One region of the Nonomuraea sp. LPB2021202275-12-8 genome, then DNA from elsewhere that is predicted to be linked to it. Evidence: predicted binding sites of a transcription regulator. Region 1 holds the regulator's gene; the other holds the start of a gene.

The links. Region 1 encodes HrcA, which represses chaperone genes, less so after heat shock. Its sites were predicted from a motif close to TTGGCACTCTCNNNNNGAGAGTGCCAA; they were not measured.
Region 2: a site for HrcA is predicted at 7,025-7,051, ahead of groES (co-chaperone GroES). Genes of this name have one in related genera too.

What each region holds. Positions count from the first base shown of each region.
Region 1 is NZ_JBAHWD010000001.1:652,159-660,711, reverse strand. It holds gene V5E28_RS03140 (hypothetical protein) at 1-239, shown strand, start outside; gene hrcA (heat-inducible transcriptional repressor HrcA) at 433-1,452, shown strand; gene dnaJ (molecular chaperone DnaJ) at 1,464-2,603, shown strand; gene V5E28_RS03125 (sensor histidine kinase) at 2,590-4,473, opposite strand; gene V5E28_RS03120 (16S rRNA (uracil(1498)-N(3))-methyltransferase) at 4,582-5,307, shown strand; gene V5E28_RS03115 (hypothetical protein) at 5,317-5,961, opposite strand; gene V5E28_RS03110 (SigE family RNA polymerase sigma factor) at 5,958-6,470, opposite strand; gene V5E28_RS03105 (HIT domain-containing protein) at 6,766-7,110, shown strand; gene V5E28_RS03100 (PhoH family protein) at 7,202-8,239, shown strand; gene ybeY (rRNA maturation RNase YbeY) at 8,236-8,553, shown strand, end outside.
Region 2 is NZ_JBAHWD010000024.1:47,073-55,625, forward strand. It holds gene V5E28_RS33485 (hypothetical protein) at 1-67, shown strand, start outside; gene V5E28_RS33490 (class F sortase) at 70-603, shown strand; gene V5E28_RS33495 (aminoglycoside phosphotransferase family protein) at 637-1,566, shown strand; gene tsaB (tRNA (adenosine(37)-N6)-threonylcarbamoyltransferase complex dimerization subunit type 1 TsaB) at 1,594-2,238, shown strand; gene rimI (ribosomal protein S18-alanine N-acetyltransferase) at 2,250-2,681, shown strand; gene tsaD (tRNA (adenosine(37)-N6)-threonylcarbamoyltransferase complex transferase subunit TsaD) at 2,674-3,705, shown strand; gene V5E28_RS33515 (hypothetical protein) at 3,712-5,301, opposite strand; gene V5E28_RS33520 (class I SAM-dependent methyltransferase) at 5,491-6,729, opposite strand; gene groES (co-chaperone GroES) at 7,141-7,452, shown strand; gene groL (chaperonin GroEL) at 7,525-8,553, shown strand, end outside.

The sequences.
Region 1 (8,553 bases):
TGCGGTGGTCCCTGGCCGTACTGCGGTGGTTGCGCGTATTGAGGGGGTTGCGCGTACTGCGGTGGTGGGCCGTACTGGGGTGGTGGCCCGTACGGTGGCGGCTGCCCGTGCGGGGGTGGCTGACCGTACGGCTGCGGCTGTCCTTGCGGTGGTGGGCCGTACTGGTCGGGCTGTCCCTGCGGTGGCGGGCCGTACGGGGAGGATTGTGGTGGCTCGTCGGAGGAATGCCCCGGCTCTGACGGGGGACCGTATGGCGGAGGGTGTGATTTGTCGGTCATGTCGGCAAGTGTGAGGCTTGTTATTCACGCACGCCAGCAGCGGTGAGCCCACGGCGTTATCGCACCTTGTGAGTGAGAGCCGTACACTTGGCACTCGGGAACACAGAGTGCTAGACCTGGCGTTTCCCGTAAGGCAGCGGTAGGAGGTGCGCACGTGCTCGACGATCGTAAACTCGCGGTGCTTCGCGCCATTGTCGAAGATTACGTGTCGACCAACGAACCGGTGGGCTCCAAGGCGCTCGCCGAGCGTCACAACCTGAAGGTCTCGCCGGCGACGGTCAGAAACGACATGGCCGCGCTGGAGGAGGAGGGGTACATCACCCAGCCGCACACCAGCGCCGGGCGGGTGCCGACGGACAAGGGATATCGCCTGTTCGTGGACAGGCTCTCCCAGATCAAGCCGCTGTCCGGAGCCGAGCGCAGGGCGATCGAGACCTTCCTGGCGGGCGCGGTGGACCTCGACGACGTGGTGACCCGCACGGTGCGGCTGCTCGCGCAGCTGACCAGGCAGGTCGCCGTCGTGCAGTATCCGACGCTGACCCGCTCCACGGTGCGTCACGTCGAGCTCGTGCCGCTCACCGAGCGGCGCGTCATGCTGGTGCTGATCACCAACACCGGCCGCGTCGAGCAGCGCGTGATCGAGCTGCCCGAAGTGGTGGAGGACACCCGCATCGCGCACCTGCGCGCGGTGCTCAACAGCTGTCTCGACGGCTGCGGGCTGGGCAACGTGCCCGACCTGGTGGCCGACCTGCCCGAGCGGCTGCCGGCCGAGGATCGTCCCGCCGTGGCGACGATCCTGTCCGTCCTCCTCGAAACGCTCGTCGAGCGCCACGACGAGAAGATCGTCTTCGCCGGTGCCGCCAACCTCGCCGGAGCCGGCTTCAGCGTCGGGCTGCGCGACGTGCTCGAGGCGCTGGAGGAGCAGGTCGTGCTCATGCGGCTGCTCGGCGAGACATCCACAGACACCCCGTCCGCGCTCACCGTGCGCATCGGATCGGAGAACGCCTACACCGGACTCCGCGGCACGTCCATCGTCGCAACGGGATACGGTTCAGGCGACAACCAACTGGCCCGGCTCGGCGTGCTGGGTCCCACGAGGATGGACTACCCCGTGACGATGGGCGCCGTGCGCGCGGTGGCACGCTACGTCAGCCAGATCCTGGCTGCATCTTAAGAGGTCGATAAGTGGCAAACAGCGACTACTACGCCACCCTCGGGGTGCGCCGTGACGCCAGTCAGGACGAGATCAAGAAGGCCTATCGCCGGCTGGCTCGCGAGCTGCACCCTGACGTGAATCCCGATCCCGCCACCCAAGAGCGGTTCAAGGAGATCACGCAGGCCTACGAGGTGCTGTCGGATCCGAGCAAGCGCCAGATGTACGACCTGGGCGGCGACCCGTTCGGCGGCGCGGGCGCGGCGGCCGGCGCCGGCGGCTTCGGCGCGGGGTTCCCGTTCAGCGACATCATGGACGCCTTCTTCGGCACCGCCGCCGGCGCGCGCGGTCCGCGAAGCCGCGCCCGCAGGGGCCGCAACGCGACCATCCGGGTCGAGCTCGACCTGCGCGAGACCGCGTTCGGCACCACCCGCGAGCTGGTCGTCGACACGGCCGTGATGTGCGAGGTGTGCCAGGGCGCCGGCGCGGCGCCGGGCACCCACCCCGACACCTGTGACATGTGCAACGGCCGCGGTGAGATCTCGCAGGTCACCCGGTCGTTCCTGGGCCAGGTCATGACCTCGCGGCCATGCCCGCAGTGCGGCGGCTTCGGCAGCATCATCCGCCACCCGTGCCAGGAGTGCTCCGGCGACGGCCGGGTGCGCACCCGCCGCACGATCAAGGTGCGCATCCCCGCGGGCGTCGAGGACGGCACCCACATCCAGCTCGCCGGCGAGGGCGAGGTCGGCCCCGGCGGCGGCCCGCCCGGAGACCTCTTCCTGGAGATCGTCGAGCGCCCGCACGAGATCTACGAACGGCGCGGCGACGACCTCCACTGCACCGTCCAGATCCCGATGACGGCCGCCGCGCTCGGCACCATCCTCACCGTCGAGACGCTCGACGGCGCCGAGGAGATCGACGTCCGGCCGGGCACGCAGTCGGGCCAGGTCATCACCATGTACGGGCGCGGCGTGCAGCGGCTCAACGAGACGGGCCGGGGCGACCTGCTCATCCACGTGAACGTCGAGACCCCGCACCGCCTCGACACCGCCCAGGAGGAGCTGCTGCGCGAGCTGGCCAAGCTGCGCGGCGAGGAGCGCCCGCCGGGCAAGTTCGCCCCGGGCCAGCAGGGCTTCTTCTCGCGGCTGCGCGACGCCTTCAACGGGCGCTGAGGCCGCCGAGCAGCTCTGGCGGCTGCTCGGGCCGCGGCGCCACCGCCATCAGCTCCTCCGGGAGCGCCACCCGCGCGGTGACGCCGCAGCGGAGCGACTCGTGCAGCCACACCCTGACGCCGAGCCGCTCGGCCAGCCTGCCCACCACGTGGTGGCCCAGGCACCGGGTGGGGGCCACCAGGAAGCTCTCCTCGCCGCGTAGCCGGGCGTTGGACGTGGCCAGCTCCTCGGTGGTCATGCCGACGCCGTGATCGGTGATGGTGATGCGGCACTCGCCGTCGTCGGCGCGTGCCCACACCTCCACCTGCGAATCGGGTGGCGAGAAGGTCAGCGCGTTCTCCACCAGCTCGGCCAGCAGGTGGGCCACCTCGGCCACGACCGCGCCCCTGAGCGGCGCGCCGTCCACCACGCGCAGCGTGACCCGGTGGTGGTCCTCGACCTCGGTCAGGGCCAGGCGCAGCACGTCGGCCACCGGGACGGGCTCCGACGAGCGGCGCGGTCCCCGCTTGCCGGCCAGGACCAGCAGGCTCTCGGCGTTGCGGCGCATGCGGCTCGTCAGGCGGTCCAGCTCGCAGAGCCTGGCCAGGGTGGCGGGGTCGGACTCGTTGCGCTGCAGCACGCTGATGAAGCTGAGCTGGCGGTGCACCAGGTTGCGGTGGCGCACGCCGAGGTCGACCAGCGACTCGGTGGTGTCGCGCCGCAGTGCCGTCCGCTCGGCCGCCATCCGTACGGCGCTGCGGTGCATGTCGCCGAGCGCGCCGGCCACCTCCGCGAACTCGTCGTCGCGGCGGCCGGCCCAGGGCAGCGCGGGGACGCCGGGGCCGGCGGGAGGGTCGCCGGACGGCGGGAGGCCGTCCTCGACGCGGGCGACGTGGTCGGCCAGCTCGCCCGCCTGGCCGGCCAGGCGCCGCAGGGGGCGCAGGATCGAGCGGGCGGTGAGCGCGCCGAGCACGAGCATGCCCAGGACCAGCGCGGCCCCCAGCGAGCCGAGCACGGTCAGGTGCCGGGTGCCGCGCTCCTCGGCCGCCAGGGCCAGCGCGCGCACCTCCTCCGTCACCGACTGCTGCACGCTCCTCAGGGCGTCGTCGTAGGCGGTGGTCGCGGTATGCCAGGCACGTGGGCTCACCGACAGCGCCGTGCCGCCCTCGACGGCCTCCAGCTCCATCGCGGCGACCCGGGCCGTCCGGCCGCTGTGCTGGGCGCCGGCCAGGGCCGCCTTGCCCGCCGGGGTGGCCAGCCGCTCGAACCTGGCGAAGGCGTCCGCCTTGGCGGCGCGCATCTGGAGGAGGCCGAGGTGGCTCTCAGGGGTGAACGAGCCCGCCGCGAACGCCCCCGTGATGGTGGCTCGCTCCTGGCAGGCCTCCTCCTTGGCTCTGCTGATGGCCTCCAGCGCCTGCAGTCCGCGCGCCAGCGCCGGATCGCCGCGCCCCGGCCCGGCGGCGGAGGCGTCCAGCAGGGCCGAGATCGCCCCCGTGAACGAGGCGAAGGCCGTCTGCGCGGTGGCGGTGCCGGAGCGCGCCGCCCGCAGGCCCGCGAGCGGGTCGCGCACGCCGGGTGTCAGCGCGTCGAGCCTGGCCCTGGCCCGGTCCGTGGCGCGGCGTCCGGAGTCCAGCTCGGCCGCGAACCGGGTGTCACCGGCGAGCAGTCCCACGGTGAGGCCGCGCTCGCGCTGGAGCGAGTGGATCAGCTCCTGCGTGGCGAGCACCCGGCCGGCGTGGCGGGCGGTCGCGGCGGCCTCATCCCTGGTGCGCCACCGGTCCGCGGCGCCCGCTCCCAGGCCGGCTATCAGCAGGAGCGTCGAGACGGCCAGCGGCAGGGCGAGGCGCGCCCTGACGGGCGGCGGCCAGGGGAGCCGGCGGGAGACGGTCATCGCGCTGACCCCTCGTAAAGTGACTCAGGAAAGTGCGACTGCACGTGACACGATATTGCGCTACGTGTTCGCTTGGCTGCATAACGTCAAGAATCTGGAGTGCCTGGGGTGACGGTTCCGGTGTTCCTCGCGGCGGATCTGAGCGGGTCCGAGCTGGTGCTCGACGGGCCCGAGGGGCGGCACGCCGCCGCGGCCCGGCGCCTGCGGGAGGGCGAGCGGGTCGACCTGACCGACGGGGCGGGCTCGGTGGCCGAGTGCGTGGTGCGGGAGGTGCGCAAGGACGCGCTCACGCTGGACGTGCTGGCGCGGTACGAGGTCGCGGCCCCGCAGCCCAGGCTGGTCGTCGTCCAGGGGTTGCCGAAGGGCGACAGGGGCGAGCTGGCCGTGGAGATGATGACCGAGGCGGGCGTGGACGTGATCGTGCCGTGGGCGGCCTCGCGGAGCATCACCCAGTGGAAGGGCGACAAGGTCGCCAAGGCGCTGCACCGGTGGCGGTCGACGGCGCGCGAAGCGGGCAAGCAGGCGCGCCGCTTCCATCTGCCCGAGGTGACGGAGCCGGCGTCGACCGCCCGGGTGGAGGCGCTGCTGACTGGCGCGGCCCTGGGCCTGGTGCTGCACGAGGAGGCGGCCGAGCCGCTGTCGCGGGTGGCGCTGCCGGCCGGCGGCGACATCGTCGTGGTGGTGGGACCCGAGGGCGGGGTGTCGGATCAGGAGCTCGCCGCGTTCCGGGGGGCGAAGGCGCTGCCGGTGCTGCTCGGCCCGACGGTGCTGCGCACCTCGACGGCGGGAGTGGCGGCGGCGGCGGTGCTGCTCGCCAGGACCGGCCGCTGGTGAGGGATCAGGTCACGGAGCGGCGGGGGGTGTGCCCAGCAGCGGGCTGGAAACGTCCGTCGGCGTGGGGACGGCGTCGCCCGGGGGGCACTCCTCGGCGGGGCACGACGTGGCCGGGATCTCCGTATCGGAGAACGTCGGCGTGGGGGTGGGGGTCGGGGTGGCCGTGGGACAGTCGGACGGCGGCTCCACCTGCTCCTCGGCGGCCGACGGGCAGGGGGTGGGCGTCGGGGTGGGCGTGGGCTTGCTGGTCGACTTGGCCGTCTCCGACGCGGGTTGCCGGGGCGGTGAAGTGATCGGGTCGGGGACGACCGGCGACGGCGGCACGTCGTCGCGGACGGTCGACTTGGGCGACGGGGGTCGGCTGGTCGAGGACTTGGCCGGAGGCGTGCTGCTGGAGGTGCTGCGCACCTCCTGATAGGGCTGCTCGATCACGCGCTGGCGCAGCTCCGGGACCACCATCACGATGGTGCCCGCCACCAGCACCGCGCTGGCGGCCGCGGCGCCCGCGCGCCACCAGAACAGGTTGCGCACTCCGCGCCGCTCGATGCGGGCCCGGATGATCTCCAATCCTTCCGGCGAGGGTACGACCGCGTCCGCCTCCGCGCGGAGCGCACGGCGCAGGATGTCGCCGTGCTCGTCGGGGGGCTGGGTCATGACATTTTCTCCAGGACGGATCGCAAGGCGGCCATGCCACGTGCCGTGTGGCTCTTGACCGCGCCCTTGCTGATGCCCATGGCGTGGGCGATCTCAGCCTCGGACAGATCACCGTAGTAGCGAAGGACCAGTGCCTCTCTCTGACGTGCCGGCAGGGATCTCAGTGCCTCGATGACGGCGGAGCGTTCCAGCTCACCGATCGCGCCGTTTTCGGCACTGGGCGCATCGGGCAGCCCCTTGGGTGCGTACTTCTCGACGACCGCGCGGTGACGCAGCACGGAACGGGACCTGTTGACGACGGATTGACGCAGGTAGGCGAGTGCTTTGTCGGGGTCACGCAGTCTGCGCCAGGCGCCATGGATGGCGACGAACGCGTCCTGCACGACTTCCTCCGCGGTTGCCATGTCGCGTACCAGCAACACGGCGAGACGCACCAATGACCGAAAGTGCGCGCTGTAAAGCGCGGTCACGGCCACGTCGGCATCCCACCCGACCGGCACCGCCCCCATGGACCTGTCGGCCAGGAGGGTTTCGGTGGTCACATCAGTGGGACGCGCGGCCTTGCCTGAGGGTTTACGCTCTTCCGGTTCCTTAGGGGGCATGACCCAGTCGTGTCCTCGCCAGGTGGCCTCGCCCGACCCTGAATCGTCTTTTTCGTTGAAGTGTCGCACACACACCCTAACCTCGCCGATCTTCGGGCGTCACGACGGTTCGGATTACCGATTCGCAACGCTGATCAGGGGCTGGGCGGCACACCAGGTCAGAGCCGGGCGGGCTAGCGAGGCCTATCGGTAAGGTGATCGGGTGACCGACTGCCTCTTCTGCAAGATCGTGGCCAAGGAGATCCTGGCCGAGGTCGTTCTCGAGACCGACAGGGCGCTGGCGTTCCGCGACAACAACCCGCAGGCGCCCACCCATGTGCTGGTCGTCCCGAAGGAGCATCACGCCGACGCGGCCGCCCTGGCGGAGGCCGACGCGGGGCTCGCCGACGAGGTGCTCAAGACCGCCCACGCGGTGGCCGTCGGGGAGGGCGTGGCCGAGGCCGGCTACCGGATCGTGTTCAACACCGGGCCCGCCGCCGGGCAGACCGTCTTCCACGTTCACGCGCACGTCCTGGGCGGGCGTGGCCTGACGTGGCCGCCCGGGTGATATTGGCGCGAGCAATCCGGCTGCTCCCGGCTACGATGTGTGGAGAAGCACAGCCAAACAGACCGGGAGGCATCAGGCCGCTGGCCTGCCCATGTCCGAACTACACGAAGCCCGACGCACGGCACCTCCATCGCGCACGCAAGCCAAGGTGCTGATTCCGGACGAATACCCCATGGTCAGCCTCCTGGGCTCCCGCGACGAGCTGCTACGCGTCATCGAGGGTGCCTTCAAGGCAGACATCCATGTGCGCGGAAACGAGATCACCGTCACCGGCAGCCCCGACGAGAGCGGCACGGTGGTGCGGCTGTTCGAGGAGCTGGTCGAGGTCCTGCGCAGCGGCGGCGAGCTGACGCCCGACGCGGTCGAGCGGAGCATCGCCATGCTGCGCATGACGTCGGACCGTCCGGCGGAGGTGCTGTCCCTGGACATCCTCTCCTCGCGTGGCCGCACCATCAGGCCCAAGACGGTCAACCAGAAGCGCTACGTCGACGCGATCGACAAGCACACGGTCGTGTTCGGCATCGGCCCCGCCGGCACCGGCAAGACCTATCTCGCGATGGCCAAGGCCGTGCGCGCGCTACAGGAGAAGCGGGTCAACCGGATCATCCTGACCCGGCCCGCGGTCGAGGCCGGAGAGCGCCTGGGCTTCCTGCCCGGCACCCTGTACGAGAAGATCGACCCCTACCTGCGCCCGCTGTACGACGCGCTGCACGACATGGTCGACCCCGACTCGATCCCCAAGCTGATGGCCGCGGGCACGATCGAGGTCGCGCCGCTGGCCTACATGCGAGGCCGCACGCTCAACGACGCCTTCATCATCCTCGACGAGGCCCAGAACTCCTCGGCCGAGCAGATGAAGATGTTCCTGACCAGGCTCGGCTTCAACTCCAAGATTGTCGTGACGGGTGACGTCACCCAGGTCGACCTGCCCTCGGGCACGGTCAGCGGCCTGCGGGTCGTCCAGGAGATCCTCGACGGCATCGACGACATCCACTTCTCCCGTCTGACCAGCGCCGACGTGGTCCGCCACAAGCTGGTGAGCGAGATCGTGGACGCCTACGGCCGCTACGACGCCCTCCAGGAGCCGAGCTCCGCCAAGGCCATCCAGCAGCGGAGCAAGCGTCGATGAGCATCGAGGTCAACAACGAGTCCGGCGTGGAGGTCGGCGAGGAGAGTCTGGTCTCGCTGGCCACCCACGTGCTCGGCGAGATGGGCATCAACCCGCTCGCCGAGCTCTCCATCGTGGTCGTCGACGAGGACGTCATGTCCGAGCTGCACGAGAAGTGGATGGGCGAGCCCGGTCCGACCGACGTGCTCGCCTTCCCCATGGACGAGCTGCGGCCGGGCGGTGGCGCGCGCGGCGACGCCGACAGCCCGGCCGATCCGGCGCTGCTCGGTGATGTGGTGCTCTGCCCCGAGGTGGCTGCCAGGCAGGCGTCCGAG
Region 2 (8,553 bases), on a different contig from region 1:
CCTGGCGCTCGGCCTGGCGATGGTCGTCGGGATCGGGGTGGCGGTCAAGCGCCGCAGCCGGTCCTAGCGATGGCGCGTCCCGGGCGGGTGGTGCTCGCCGGAGCCGTCACCGGGCTGCTGCTGGTCGCCTTCGGCAAGGGCATGCAGTCCACCCCCGAGCCGGCGGCCTCGGTCGTGCCCAAGAGCATCGACATCCCCTCGATCGAGGTCGAGGCGCCGCTGATGAAGCTCGGGCTCAAGGACGGCGAGGTCGAGCTGCCCCCCTACGAGAAGCCCAAGGTGGCCGGCTGGTACACCGGCAGCGCCGTGCCGGGCGAGAAGGGCGCCTCGGTGATCGTCGGGCATGTCGACACCAAGACCGCCCCCGCCGTGTTCTACAAGCTCAGGCACGTGCGCAAGGGCGAGATCGTCAAGGTCGAGCGCAGCGACGGCAAGGTCGTCCGGTACAAGGTCGACGCCGTCGAGCAGGTCCACAAGGACGATTTCCCGCTCAGGCGGGTGTACGTGGACGACGGCCTCAAGCTGGTGACGTGCGGCGGCAGGTTCGACCACGCCGCGGGCGAGTATCTCGACAACATCATCGTGTACGCCTCCCGCGCCTGAAAAGCGCTTGCGCCCCGCGGGATCATGGAGAGCATGAGCGTGGACACCAACCCGCCCGCGTCCGGCGCCCGAGTCCCCTGGTCCGAGGTGCACCCTGGCGCGCGCGCCGCGATCGAGGACCTCCTCGGCGCGCCCGTGACCGAGGCGGTCACACAGCTGGGCGGCTTCTCCCCGGCGGCGGCCGTGCGACTGCGCGCCGCCAACGGGAGCCGGGCCTTCGTCAAGGCCGTCGGCCCGGAGCCGAACCCCGACTCCGTCCGCATCTACCGCGCCGAGGCCAGGATCGCCGCGGCCCTTCCCGGCTCGGTCCCGGCTCCCCGGCTGCTCAGCACGTTCGAGGTCGACGGCTGGGTGGTCCTGGCGTTCGAGGACATCGAGGGCCGCCACCCGGCGATGCCGTGGCGCCGCGACGAGCTGGACCTGGTGATCGAGGCGGTCGGGCGGATGTCCACCCAGCTCACGCCGTCCCCGGTCGACGCGCCGCCGATCGCCGAGGTGTTCGGCCCCTCCTTCCGCGGCTGGCACGACCTGCGCGGCGAGGACACCGCCGGCCTGGACCCGTGGGCACTGCGCCACCTCGACGAGCTGGCCGGGCTGGAGTCGGGCTGGGCCGAGGCGGCGGCGGGCGACACGCTCGTCCACGGCGACGTGCGGGCCGACAACGTCCTGCTCGCCGGGGACCGCGTCCACGTCGTGGACTGGCCGTGGGCCTGCGTGGGCGCGGCGTGGTTCGACCTGGTGGCCATGCTGCCGTCCGTCGGCATGCAGGGCGGCCCGCCGCCGCACGAGCTCTTCACCGACCCCGATCCGCGGGTCACGAAGGTGGTCGCCGCCTTCACCGGCTATCTGGTCAGGCACGGCCGGCTGCCGGACCCGCCTGGGCTGCCGACGGTCCGGGCGTTCCAGCGGGCGCAGGGCGTGGTGGCGCTGGAGTGGCTGAAACAGCGGACCGGCTGGGCCTGACCTGCCCTGCGGGTAGGCTATTCAGTCGTGCTGGTCCTGGCTTTCGATACCGCGACTCCCGCCGTCACCGCCGCGCTCCACGACGGGGATCGAGTGCTCTCCGAATCCACCACGCTCGACGCCCGGCGCCACGGTGAGCTGCTGGTGCCCACCGTCGAGCGCGTGCTGGCGGAGGCGGGCGCGTCGCTGCGCGACGTCACAGCCGTGGTCGCCGGCAGCGGCCCCGGCCCCTACACCGGCCTGCGTGTCGGGCTGATGACCGCGCAGGGCCTGGCCACCACGCTCGGCGTGCCGGCCTACGGCATCTGCACCCTCGACGCCGTCGCCTACGGCAGCGGTCTGGAAGAGCCGTTCCTGGTCGCCACCGACGCGCGGCGCAAGGAGGTGTTCTGGGCCCGCTACGCCGACCGGCGCACCAGGCTCGACGGCCCCTCGGTCGATCGGCCCGCCGACGTGCCCGTCGAGGGCCTGCCGGTGGCCGGCGCGGGGCCGGAGCTCTACCCGGAGGCATTCGGGCGTTCACACGCGCCGGCCTACCCGTACGCGGGCTTCCTGGCCGCGCTCGCGGCCGAGCGCATCGCGGCGGGGACGCCGCTCGACCAGCCCCGGCCCATCTACCTGCGCCGCCCCGACGCCGTGGCGCCGGGTGCGCCCAAGAGGGTGACGGCGTGAAGCTGCGGCAGATGACCGGGGCCGACCTGCCCGCGGTCATGGCGATCGAGCGGGCGACGTTCCCGCACGACGCGTGGAGCGAGGGCATGATGCGGGGCGAGCTCGCCGACCAGCCACGCACCAGGCACTACGTGGTGGCGGTCGTCGAGGACGAGATCATCGCCTACGCCGGGCTCGCCGTCGCGGCCGACCAGGCCGACGTGCAGACCATCGCCGTGCTGGAGTCCCACCGCGGCACCGGCATCGGCGGCGCCATGCTGACCGAGCTGCTGCGGGAGGCGCACACGAGGGGCGCACGGGAGATCTTCCTGGAGGTGCGGGAGGACAACCCGGTGGCCAGAGGCGTCTACGCGCACTTCGGGTTCGAGGAGATCGGCACCCGCCGCCGCTACTACGACGACGGCACCGACGCGATCATGATGAGAAGGAAGCTGGATGGCTGACGCACCACTGGTCCTGGGCATCGAGACGTCCTGCGACGAGACCGGCATCGGCATCGTCCGCGGGCACACCCTGCTGGCCAACACGATCGCCTCCAGCATGGACGAGCACGCCCGCTTCGGCGGCGTGGTGCCCGAGGTGGCCTCGCGAGCCCACCTGGAGGCGATGACGCCCACCGTCGAGGCGGCGCTGACCGCGGCCGGGCTGAAGTTCTCCGACATCGACGCGATCGCGGTGACCGCCGGGCCGGGGCTGGCCGGAGCGCTGCTGGTCGGCGTGGCCGCGGCCAAGTCCTACGCGCTCGGCCTCGGCGTCCCCCTCTACGGCGTCAACCACCTGGCCGCGCACGTCGCCGTCGACCAGCTGGAGCACGGGCCGCTGCCCAAGCCGTGCATCGCCATGCTGGTGTCCGGCGGTCACTCCTCGCTGCTGCTGGTGCCCGATGTGGCCGAGGACGTGATCTCGCTCGGCTCGACCGTGGACGACGCGGCGGGGGAGGCGTTCGACAAGGTGGCACGGGTGCTCGGGCTGCCGTTCCCCGGCGGTCCGCACATCGACAGGGCTGCCACCTCGGGCTCCGGCACCGCCATCGCGTTCCCCCGGGGCAAGATGGACGACGGCACGCTCGACTTCTCCTTCTCCGGGCTCAAGACCGCCGTCGCCCGCTGGGTGGAGGCCCGCGAGTCGGCGGGGGAGCGCATTCACGTGCCCGACGTGGCGGCCTCGTTCCAGGAGGCCGTGGTGGACGTGCTGACCCGCAAGGCGCTGCAGGCGTGCCGCAAGTACGAGGTGGGCGACCTGCTGATCGGCGGCGGCGTGGCGGCCAACTCGCGGCTGCGCGCCCTGGCCCAGGAACGGTGCGACGCGGCCGGCGTACGGCTGCGCGTCCCCCGTCCCGGGCTGTGCACCGACAACGGCGCCATGGTCGCCGCGCTGGGTTCCGACCTGGTGGCGGCCGGAGTCACCCCGTCCACGCTGGAGATCCCGGCAGATTCCTCCCTGCCGGTCACGACCGTCCACGTGTAGGCGTCGTCACTCCTTGCCGCGGGTGGGGCGCAGGAGGGCCTCGGCCAGGGCCAGCATGGTCTCCTCAAGGGCGCCGAGGCGCTTGTTGAGGTCGGCCGTGGCGGGCTCGACGATGCCCGAGACCGTCTCGGCCAGTTCCTCGCGGTCGGGACGGGAGCTGACGATCTCGGTGAGCGCGGCCGCCGCCGAGGACAGGCGCTCCACCTGGTCGGCCTGGTGAGACTCGAGCAGCTCGCCGAGGCGCTCGTCGATGGCCAGCGTCTCGGGGAGCCGGCTCAGGTGGCGGCCGACGGACTCCAGAGTCTCCCCGGCCTGCTCGGAGCGCGTGGTGAGGCCCGTCAGATGGGCGTCGAGGCCGTCGACGCGGGTGATCAGGTGCTCCTCGGCCGCCACCAGCCGCTCGTCGAGCGACTTCAGGTTGGTGTCGAGGTCGTTGAAGCGGTCGTCGTCGCGGGCGGCGGCCTCCGTCAGGCGGCGGTCGGCGGCGACCAGGTGCTCGTCGAGCGTGTCGAAGCGCCCGTCGTGGCCGCTCAGCTCGCCGTGCACGGTGGTGAGGCGGCCGTCCACGGTCGTGAGGCGGGTGTCGAACCCGTTCAGCCGCGAGTCCACGACTCCCACCCTGCCGTCGAGGTCCTCCAGGCGGGCGCCGATGCCGGTCAGCGACTCCCCGGCGGTCTCGAAGCGGCTGTCGACGCTGGCCAGGCGCGAGTCGATGGCGACGAGCCGGCCGTCGATCCGGTCCGCCCGGCTGTCGACGCCGTCGAAGCGGCCGGTGAGGTCGTGCACACGGCCTGCGAGGCGCTGCTCGGAGTCGTCGAGCCTGGAGGTGAGGGACTTCTCGGTGTCGTCCAGCCGGCCGCCGAGACGCTGCTCGACGGCGTCGACCTTGACGTTCACCTGGTCTATCGAGGTGGTGAGCTGCTGGGCGGTGGCGGCCAGCCGCTCGTCGAAGCCGTCCGACAGATCCAGCACGACCCCCTCGACGCGGTCGGTGCGGGCGTTGAGCTCGGCCAGCGACTTGTCGATCCGGTTGAAACGGCCGGCGGCGACCTCCATGCCGGCGCTGACCTGGGCCAGCTTGGTGGTGAAGTCCCCCATCCGCTTGGTCATGCCGTCGGTGACGTCGAGCACTGACTGCAGCCGGCTGAGCGTCTCCTCGACGCCCTCGCACACGGTGCCGAGGTCGGCACGCAGCTTCGGCAGCTCCAGGACCGGGTGCACGCGCTGGTTGACCGACTCCACCCGGGAGTCCACGTCGCCGATCTGCTCGCCGACGGCGTCGACGTGGTCGCGGACCGCCTCCACGTGCTGGGCCAGCCCCTCGGCCCACATCGGCGGTTTGGCCGCGATGTCGTCGAGGCGCCCGCTCACCGTCTCAAGGGTGCCGCTGAGGCCGCCGAGCTCGCGCTCGCGCACCTCGCGAAGGAGCCACTCCATGCCCTCAAGCCGCTGGCGGATCTCGTCGAGGACGGCTCCCTGCGTGCGCTGCTCGTACACGTGATCCTGGGCGGCGCGCGCCAGCAGCTCCCGCATCCTGTCGGAGATGGCGGTCTGGCCGCCTGCCTGCAAAAGGGTGGTGTGGTTCGAATGATCCACCGAAAGGCTCCTTCGCTCGTCGACGGTCTGCCGCGTAGCGGTGGGATAGGTCCGGTTTGCAAATGGAAGAAGGAGAACACGGCTCACCGCAATAGGGGGAGAACTCCCGCCCGCCACCTTAGCCTTTCGATCAAGGTCCGTCAGGGGCGAAGGAAAACGTCGTGCTTATAGATGGATCGCCCGACTTTGTCATTCATGCAGGTGGGGTGGGTGGCAGATGAGGATCGACGGCTTGTCCATAATCCTGGTCAGGATTATTACGGCGGATTTGTCGCCGGAAAGTCGGAGGTCGCTGCGGAGGCGTTCGATGTCCACTGCCGAGCCGCGCTTTTTAATGGTGACATTTCCGATTCGCCGCTCGCGGAGTGCGGCGCGGAGCCGCTTGAGCGAGAACGGCAGCACCTCGTCCACCTCGTAGCGCGCGGCCCAGGGGGTGTCGACCGGCTCGTCGCCGGAGATGTAGGCGATCATCGGATCGGGCAGCCGGCCGTGCACCATCTCGGCCACCTCGCCGACGAGATGCGCCCTGACGGCGGCCCCGTCGGGCTCGTACACGTAGCGCCCGACCGGGCCCGTGGACGCCCGCACGCCGGTGGCGGCGAGAGTGTGCGGGCCGGGCAGCAGCGTGGCCCGCCTGCCGATCCGCCCGTCGCCATCCGTCCCGCCGCCCGCCGGCCCGCTCGCGTCCGCTTCGCCGACGTCCTGCCGTGGTGTCCGGCCGGTCCAGAGGGTGGCCTCCTTCACCTCGCCCTTGTACGAGACCCACTCGGCCTCGGCGCCCTCGGGGATGAACTCGTACGGGATCCCGGGGGCGACCTTGAGGCAGGCCCGCCGCGCCCTGGACACCAGGTCCAGCACCACCGGCCACGGCGGGGAGTAGGCCATGGGGTCGAACGTCCTGCCCCTGGACGTGCGCCGCGCCGGGTCGGCGAACAGCACGTCGTAGTCCTGTGGCCGCACCGTGGCGGCGTCCGCCCGCCTGACCGTGACCAGGTCGGCGAGGCCGAGCGCCTCGGCGTTGGCCCTGGCGACGGCGACGGTCAGCGGATCGGTGTCCACGGCGTCCACGGTGCAGCCGGCGCGGGCCAGCGCCACGAGGTCACCGCCGATGCCGCAGCACGCATCGGCCACCCGGAGGCCTGGCCGCGCTGCCAGGCGGCGGGCGCGGTGCTCGGCGACCTCGGCGCGGGTCGCCTGCTCCAGCCCGTGTGGGGTGAAGTACATCCGGCCGGCGTCCGCGCCGAACTTGGCCCGGGCCCGTTCCCTGAGTCCCGCCTGGGTGAGCGCGGCCGAGGTGAGGCCGGCGTCGTAGGTCCTGCGCATCCTCGTGGCGGCGGCCACCGGGTCGGCGCCCGCGAGCTCCTCGGCCTCGCCGAGCGCCCGCAGGCCGCGCGGCGTCAACAGCTCCAGGAAGGCGTCCAGGTCCACGGTGTACGACGTTAGCGCCCCTGGCCGATCGCCCGGCCAGGTGGTAGGCCGCCATCCGGCTGGGGCGCGGCACGGCGGGTCGTGGTGCTCCCGCCGCGCCGTAAAGAAAGCTCTTCCCACTTACGGCGGCGTGCTGGCGCGGCCGCCGGAGAGACCCCGCGCCGATGGCCCTAGGCTGGGACTCCAGGTGCATCTGCATCCTGGGGCTACCTCGGGGGACGTCTCATCACTGCCTGATCGCTCACAGCAGACGCGTTCGTGTTGACTGTCAAGCCCCTCTTGCATATGTTTCCTGTTGGCACTCTCCCCTTGAGAGTGCCAACGTGCGACGAGGCAGGTCTGGCACCCGCGACGGCAGGCCCCGCTGGTCGCCTCTTCTAGATCATTCAAATCTGAAGGGGAGGTCCGATCGTGACGACCGCCACCAAGGTTCCCGTTAAGCCGCTCGGCGACCGCATTGTGGTTCAGCCGCTTGAGGCAGAGCAGACCACCGCTTCCGGCCTGGTCATTCCAGACACCGCCAAGGAGAAGCCGCAAGAGGGCAAGGTCCTCGCGGTAGGCCCTGGCAACTGGGACGAGGACGGCGACAAGCGGATTCCGCTCGACGTCAGTGAGGGCGACATCGTCCTCTACAGCAAGTACGGCGGCACCGAGGTCAAGTACGGCGGCGAGGAGTACCTCGTGCTCTCCGCCCGCGACGTTCTCGCGATCATCGAGAAGTAAGCCGGTTGTGTCGTGGCCCCGGGCGCTTAGCGCGACCGGGGCCTTCGACGCCAGGAGAGGACTCTCAGCAAAATGGCGAAGATCCTGGAATTCGACGAGAACGCTCGCCGCGCACTCGAGCGTGGCGTGAACGCCCTCGCGGACGCCGTAAAGGTTACCCTCGGCCCCCGTGGCCGCAACGTCGTCATCGACAAGAAGTTCGGTGCTCCGACGATCACGAACGACGGCGTGACCATCGCTCGTGAGATCGAGCTGGAGGAGCGTTACGAGAACCTCGGCGCCCAGCTCGCCAAGGAAGTTGCCACCAAGACCAACGACATCGCGGGCGACGGCACCACCACCGCGACCGTCCTGGCCCAGGCGATGGTCCGCGAGGGCCTGCGCAACGTGGCCGCCGGCGCCTCGCCGCTGTCGCTCAAGCGTGGCATCGACAAGGCGGCCAAGGCGGTCAGCGACAAGCTCCTGGCCAGCGCCCGCCCCGTCGAGGACAAGAAGGAGATCGCCAACGTCGCGACGATCTCCGCGCAGGACGCGCAGATCGGCGACCTGATCGCCGAGGCGTTCGACAAGGTCGGCAAGGACGGTGTGCTCACCGTCGAAGAGTCCAACGCCATGGGCATGGAGCTCGAGTTCACCGAGGGTCTCCAGTTCGACAAGGGCTACCTGTCGGCCTACATGGTGACCGACCCCGAGCGCATGGAGGCCGTCCTGGAGGACGCCTACATCCTGCTCACCCAGGGCAAGATCGCCTCCATCGCGGACTTCCTGCCGCTGCTGGAGCAGATCGCGCAGACCAAGAAGCCGCTGCTGGTGGTCGCCGAGGACGTCGAGGGCGAAGCCCTGGCCGTCCTGGTCACCAACAAGATCCGCGGCACCTTCACCTCCGTCGCCGTCAAGGCTCCGGGCTTCGGCGACCGCCGCAAGGCCATGCTGCAGGACATCGCCATCCTCACCGGTGGCCAGGTCGTCAGCGAAGAGGTCGGCCTCAAGCTGGAGAACGTCGGCCTGGAGGTGCTCGGCACCGCTCGTCGCATCGTCGTCACCAAGGACGCCACGACCATCGTCGACGGCGCCGGTGACGCCAAGGCCATCGAGGACCGG